Regions from separate parts of the Bacillus sp. URHA0034 genome, predicted to be linked through region 2. Evidence: riboswitches for the same ligand, from Rfam matches in the RefSeq annotation. Region 2 holds a riboswitch; each other region holds the start of a gene.
What was found. A riboswitch is a leader RNA that binds a small molecule or an ion and turns the genes downstream of it on or off. The one in region 2 is predicted to bind S-adenosylmethionine.

Region 1 (2,273 bases), 1.5 Mb from region 2:
AATTTCTTTAAGTTTCATTTTTACATTCTCCTCAAAATAAATATGTAATTAATTTAATTATGATAATATTCAATTTCATGTTAATTGTCAACCAAACATTAACTGCGGTTGACAATTCGCGTTTGTTTTGAAAAATAAATTAAGTTGTGCTCATTTGATCAAAGAATACAAAAAGGGCTTGGCAGGCCAAACCCTTTTGTTCATATAAGCAAATCAGCACCTTCTAAACTATGATGGAATGGTGCTGTATCTGTTTTCAGAAAAGACCTCATTTACTTATGGTACGGTTCATCAAGATTAATTCAAATCCTTTCAGTCTTGTTGAACAAAACTGAGCTGTTGGCTTAAGTACAATCGATCCCAATCTTTTTTCTGTCCATGTTAAAGAGATGAAACCATTACAATCTGATCTTTCAATTCTTCATTCTCAGCTAATTCTATTCTACAGATGATGGTATCTCACGTGGATGGATGGCTTTATTAATTCACCAGGCTTAATCTTAATATTTGTTTTTGTTTACCCGCTTAGAAGCAAGAGAACCGTCCCCTTGCTTCCTTTTCTATTAATAACTTTATTTCTATACTAGAAATAGTTTACAACTTGAAAATAGCAGAAAAATATTGACAATAGTCTTAATATTGCATAATATTATTATTATATTAAAATTAAATAACTTATCCAGAGAGACTGAGGGACAGGCCCGACGACGTCCAGCAACCATCATTTAATGAAAGGTGCTAATTCCTGCAGAATGTTTCATTCTGAAAGATAAGGTCTAGATAAAAATAGCCTCTTTCTGATGAAAGAGGCTATTTTGTATAATTTACAATTCCGGAAAGGAGATTACTATCTTGCTAATACTTGAAGACGTCCATAAAAGCTATGGAAAAGGCAAAGAGAAAAAAGTGGAAGCATTGAAAGGAATAAGTCTTCAGGTTGATAAAGGTGAAATATTTGGCGTAGTCGGTTTTAGTGGTGCTGGAAAAAGTACGCTAATCCGTTGTGTAAATTTATTGGAACGCCCTACTTCAGGGAAAGTCCTTATAAATGGTATAGATCTTTTATCCCAGACTCCCAAGGAATTACGTAGACAAAGAAAAAAGATTGGGATGATATTCCAACAGTATAACCTATTGCATTCAAAAACTATTTTTAACAACGTAGCAATGCCACTTATCTTGGAAGGCAGACCCAAAGGTGAAATCAGGAAAAAGGTGGAACAAGTACTCACTTTCGTTGGCTTAGAGGATAGGATGAATCATTATCCCGATCAGCTGTCGGGAGGTCAAAAGCAACGGGTTGGAATTGCAAGGGCGTTAGTCACAGACCCTGATATTCTATTATGCGATGAAGCAACATCTGCCTTGGACCCTAATACCACCGAGGCTGTATTAGAGTTATTACGAAAAGTTAGGGATGAATTCGGCGTAACCATTTTAATGATTACCCACGAAATGAATGTGATCCGTGACGTATGCGATAAAGTGGCCGTTATTGAAAATGGGATAATCGTTGAACAAGGGCCTGTCATTGACGTCTTCACCGAACCAAAGACTAAGATTGCCAGAAGCTTTGTACGGACTGTTCTAAACGATAACATCCCAAAGTCGATTCAACAACTAATTATGAATAATGGTCATACGAACATCTATCGAATCATCTTTAAAGGCAGTTCAACCAATATACCTTTAATCTCCAACACTGCAAAGAACTTTTCCATTGATTTAAATGTAATTCATGGCATGGTAACGGAGCTTCAAGGTAGTCCATTTGGGAACTTACTGGTTGAATTTAAAGGTGATGAAGAAGAAATTCAGCGTGCTGTGCACTATATAAGGGAACATAATGCTGTTATTAGGGAGGTGTCTGAAGATGCCATTTGATTGGTCTTGGTTTTGGCCTGAGTTCTTTAGTTCAATTAACGAGACTCTTTATATGGTCATAGTTGCTCTCATTATATCCGTTATTATCGGAATACCAATTGGTGTTGTTTTAGTCATTACAAGAGAAAATGGTATTTTACAGAATTCCATTATTTTCAATATTTTGAACGTCATTATCAATATCTTTCGTTCCATTCCATTTATTATCCTGGTTGTAGCAATTATACCGTTCACACGATTGATTATAGGGACATCCATTGGTACTACAGCTGCCATTGTGCCGCTAGTCCTATATACCGCTTTTTATATAGGAAGGTTAGTGGAAAACTCACTCCTCGAAGTCGATAAAGGCACACTTGAATTAGCACAAGCAATGGGTGCTACACCCT
Region 2 (2,273 bases):
AACCCGGATGTTCCGGAATTGCTGAGAGGGAAGACTGGACGGACATACGGCAACCTAATTGGATTGTTGACTGTACTAAAGGGTCTACCGCTTGCTTATAATAAAGATTTACAAGAAGATAAAGAAGGTATGTTTGATACTGTAGAGACGCTTGAAGGTTCATTAAAGCTGTTAGCTCCTATGGTTGAGACGATGACAGTCAACAAAGATGTGATGCGGAAGGCGATTAATAATGATTTTTCCAATGCAACAGATATTGCTGATTACTTGGTCAGGAAAGGTCTTCCATTCCGCGAGGCCCATGAAGTGATCGGGAAGATAGTTCTATATGCCATTCAATCAGATAAGTTTTTATTGGATTTAAGTTTTGAAGAATATCAGGGCTTCAGTCCTTTATTTGAAGCGGATATTTACGAGGTATTAGCTCCTGAGCAAGTTGTCGCAGTCAGAAACAGCTTTGGCGGTACAGCTCCCGCACAGGTGGAGCATCAAATCGGCCTTGCAGAGGGAAAACTTCATAGATAATATAATAGTAGGAATATGGCTCGCCTAACGGCGGGTTTTATTTTGGATTAAGAAAGTATGAAAATCGACGTTGGAAATTGTCCAGCTCCAGCGCCCTAGCGCTTTTCATTTGAATTAAAAGAAAATATTGACATTTAGAAATAATTAAACTAGAATACATTTTATAACTTAACTTGAACATTTCATGAAAAAATAAAATATAACTCTTATCCAGAGAGGCGGAGGGACTAGGCCCGATGAAGCCCGGCAACCTTCAAGGTATTCCTTGAAAAGGTGCTAATTCCTGCAGGTTATTTAACCTGGCAGATAAGAGGAGGAATCCGCCCTCTTCTTATTAAGAGGGCTTTTCTTCATTTATTAAAAAAACTGACAAGAATCATGCAAATAATAATAGAAGGGTGGATATCAACATGTCTGTAATTAAAGTGGCAATCCTTGGTTTTGGCACGGTTGGTGAAGGATTTTATCGGACGATTCAATCACATGCAGAAGAACTGACAGCTGTTTTAGGCAAGAAGGTGGAGGTGGCTGCCATTCTAATTAAAAACAAGGAGAAGAAAAGGGCGATTAGTAAGGATGTCCTAGTTACAACAGAATTTGCGGATATTCTAAATCTTCCACAGCTTGATGTTGTTGTCGAGGCCATTGTCGATAAGGATCCAACCTACATATATCTAAAGAAGGCGATTGAGCGGGGCTGTCATATTATTACAGCGAATAAAGAAATGTTCGCCAACTACGGAAGAGAGCTGCTTGAACTTGCCAAAGTGCATCATGTCTCAGTTGGATATGAAGCAACTGTAGCTGGAGGAATTCCAGTGATTCAAACATTAAGACAGTTATTAAATGTAAATCGTGTTCAGCAAGTTCAAGGAATCTTAAATGGAACATCGAATTTCATTTTAACAGAAATGCGAGAGAAAAAGCTCTCCTTTGCCGATGCTTTACGTGCCGCCCAAGAAAACGGATTTGCTGAGGCCGACCCGACAAATGATGTTGAAGGCTTTGATGCCTTTTACAAAGCCATGATTCTGAGCAGACTTGCCTTCGGCGAAGAACCAAATTGGCATACCGTTGAACGGACAGGGATCACTTCAATCACAAGTGAATTAATCGAAACAGCTGAAAGGCTTGGACTAAGGTTTAAACATATTGCCAGTATAAAGAAATTAGTTAATCAACTAAATGTATCTATAGGACCAGTTCTTGTTGGAAATGAACATCCACTATATCATGTAGAAGGGGTCCAAAATGCAGTAAATATTTCCTCGGATATTGTTGGTCAAATAACACTTCAAGGACCGGGGGCCGGAATGTTTCCAACTGCAAGTGCAGTCATTGAGGATCTGGTCTACGTCTGTCAGAACCGTCCTGAGAGACAAGGTTTACTAACAACAAGTGAAACCACTACTGCTCTTCAGGAACTAGGGCAGCAAGAAGAAACTTGGCTAATAGCTGGGTTTTATAATGTGACTGATCATCCCGTTAAACTGATTGATCATGTTAAAGATGGAATATGGATTATTAAGGCAAAAAGGGAAGAAATAGCAGAACTCTCCAAACAAGACCTAGTGTGTTTTCCAATTATAGGAGAATATGAAAAAGAGCATATCTTGGCAAGATTAGCATAAAATCTTTAATTTAAGAAGCAGGGCAAGGGCAGCCCTGCTTCTTAGATTTTATCTGAAGTTTTTTACTTTCTATTTTTTACACGTTGGTTAGCTGCATTAGCGCGTGCTTGTGCCTCA
Region 3 (2,273 bases), 2.4 Mb from region 2:
CAACTAATTGCTCTTCATTTATTTGGCCGGTTCCAAACGTATCAATTGAGATGGAAACCGGTCTTGCTACACCAATTGCATAGGCAAGCTGAACCTCAACCTTATCTGCCAGTCCTGCCGCCACGATATTTTTAGCCACATAGCGCGCAGCATAGGCAGCTGAACGGTCTACCTTTGTAGGATCCTTGCCGGAGAATGCCCCACCGCCATGACGAGCATATCCGCCGTAGGTATCAACGATGATTTTACGGCCTGTTAAACCTGCATCACCCTGCGGTCCGCCGATAACGAAACGGCCAGTTGGGTTAATAAAATATTTTGTGTTTTCATCAATGAGTTCCTTTGGAACAACAGGATTGATGACATATTCTTTCACGTTTCGCTGAATTTGCTCTAATGCAATTTCTGGGTGGTGCTGTGTAGAAATGACAATCGTATCAATTCGGACTGGTTTATCATTCTCATCATATTCCACCGTGACTTGTGTTTTTCCATCAGGACGCAGATAAGGAAGGATATCCTCTTTCCGTACCTCCGTTAAACGGCGTGCAAGTTTATGCGCCAGTGAAATCGGAAGAGGCATTAGCTCTTTTGTTTCATTACAAGCAAAACCAAACATTAAACCTTGGTCTCCTGCACCAATCGCTTCAATTTGCTCCTCTGACATTTGACCTTCACGAGCTTCAAGGGCTTGGTCAACACCCATCGCAATATCAGGAGATTGTTCATCAATCGAAGTTAAGACCGCACAAGTCTCCGAGTCAAAACCATATTTTGCACGATTATAACCGATACCTTTAATCGTTTCACGGACGATCTTTGGAATATCTACATATGTTGATGTGGTGATTTCTCCTGCTACTAAAACTAGTCCTGTTGTTACTGAAGTTTCAGCGGCAACACGAGCATTAGCATCCTTAGCTAGTATTGCATCTAAAATGGAATCAGAAATTTGGTCACAAATCTTGTCAGGATGACCTTCAGTTACTGATTCAGAAGTAAACAAACGACGTTTTGTTGACATCTGAATTCCTCCTTATTATGGAATTAAGTGAGGTTAGCTGTTTGGGTTTTATGTATACCTGCCGTTTAACCTCGAGTTGATACGGAACTCATTCCCTTAGTAGTATGAAATAAACATGGGATTATTATTATAGAAATGAAAAAGTGCCTTGGTGCTTGGCCCCAGACAAAATTCTATTTTAGTATACTCCCCTTAAAGTTTATACGATGGAATAAAAAGTACAATTATGTAACATAGCACGTAAATACAACAAAAAACCTTTCCATCATAATGAGGAAAGGTTAATAGCAAAAGTTTTGCGTGCCTTTCACTCTTATCGTCCAAGGTCAAGCCTTGCTTCAGGTTTAGCACCTTTGCCCGAAATAACGGATTCAATTGGAGTCCGATTATTCGTTTGCAGGTTGCTGGGTTTCATAGGGCCTGTCCCTCCACCAGCTCGGGATAAGAGAGTATCCGTTCAAGGCTAAATCATAACCTACTCCTTCAAACAATGTCAATGAATTTGTATCAAGTTTTTTCAAAAAGAGAAAATTGTAACTTTAAAAATGAATATTTTCTTTATTGGAGACTAATCCAAGCTTTTGTCCCTCCGCACGAATAAATTCTTAAATATTCACATAATTTCTTTCATTAGTATAGACTATTAAAATAAATGTGTTATACTATTTAACAAATAATCCTAGTAAAGGAAGGTTTCAGTAAATGAATTCTGTTCATATTCCAACTGAATTAAAACAATTGTTACAACAAAGTCATGTCCAGGTACAGCTATCCGTCCCGCAATTAGTTGAAAAGGTTTTAAGAAGAAATGAAGGAACACTGACCTCTACCGGCGCTGTCAGTGTTTCCACCGGCAAATATACAGGACGTTCACCACAGGATAAATTCATTGTGATGGAAGAGTCTACCAAGAATAAAATTGCGTGGGGCTCAACCAATCAGCCTATATCTGAGGAAGCTTTTACGAATCTGTATCAAAAAGTACTTGATTACTTAAGACTACAAAGTGAGATCTTTGTATTCAAAGGGTTTGCAGGAGCGGACAAAAAGTCCCGGCTGCCTATTCAAGTCATTAATGAATACGCCTGGCATAATCTATTTGTACAACAGTTATTTATTCGTCCAACAGAAGAAGAATTGTTAACACATGATCCAGGGTTCACAGTCATTTCTGCTCCAAATTTTAAAGCGGACCCAGTGATCGATGGAACAAATTCTGAAACCTTTATTATCATCTCTCTTGAACGAA

Region 1: it holds a riboswitch for S-adenosylmethionine, as region 2 does, so the genes downstream of both, ACZ9EE_RS18110 (methionine ABC transporter ATP-binding protein) here and ACZ9EE_RS10985 (homoserine dehydrogenase) in region 2, are expected to answer to the same signal.
Region 3: it holds a riboswitch for S-adenosylmethionine, as region 2 does, so the genes downstream of both, metK (methionine adenosyltransferase) here and ACZ9EE_RS10985 (homoserine dehydrogenase) in region 2, are expected to answer to the same signal.

Annotation. Positions count from the first base shown of each region.
Region 1 is NZ_JBWCDK010000002.1:3,343,427-3,345,699, reverse strand. Features, by position in the region: gene ACZ9EE_RS18115 (biotin transporter BioY) at 1-18, opposite strand, end outside; SAM riboswitch class I at 673-776, shown strand; gene ACZ9EE_RS18110 (methionine ABC transporter ATP-binding protein) at 853-1,884, shown strand; gene ACZ9EE_RS18105 (methionine ABC transporter permease) at 1,874-2,273, shown strand, end outside.
Region 2 is NZ_JBWCDK010000002.1:1,862,319-1,864,591, reverse strand. Features, by position in the region: gene argH (argininosuccinate lyase) at 1-525, shown strand, start outside; SAM riboswitch class I at 729-838, shown strand; gene ACZ9EE_RS10985 (homoserine dehydrogenase) at 936-2,156, shown strand; gene ACZ9EE_RS10980 (YfhD family protein) at 2,219-2,273, opposite strand, start outside.
Region 3 is NZ_JBWCDK010000002.1:4,291,048-4,293,320, reverse strand. Features, by position in the region: gene metK (methionine adenosyltransferase) at 1-1,024, opposite strand, end outside; SAM riboswitch class I at 1,335-1,472, opposite strand; gene pckA (phosphoenolpyruvate carboxykinase (ATP)) at 1,727-2,273, shown strand, end outside.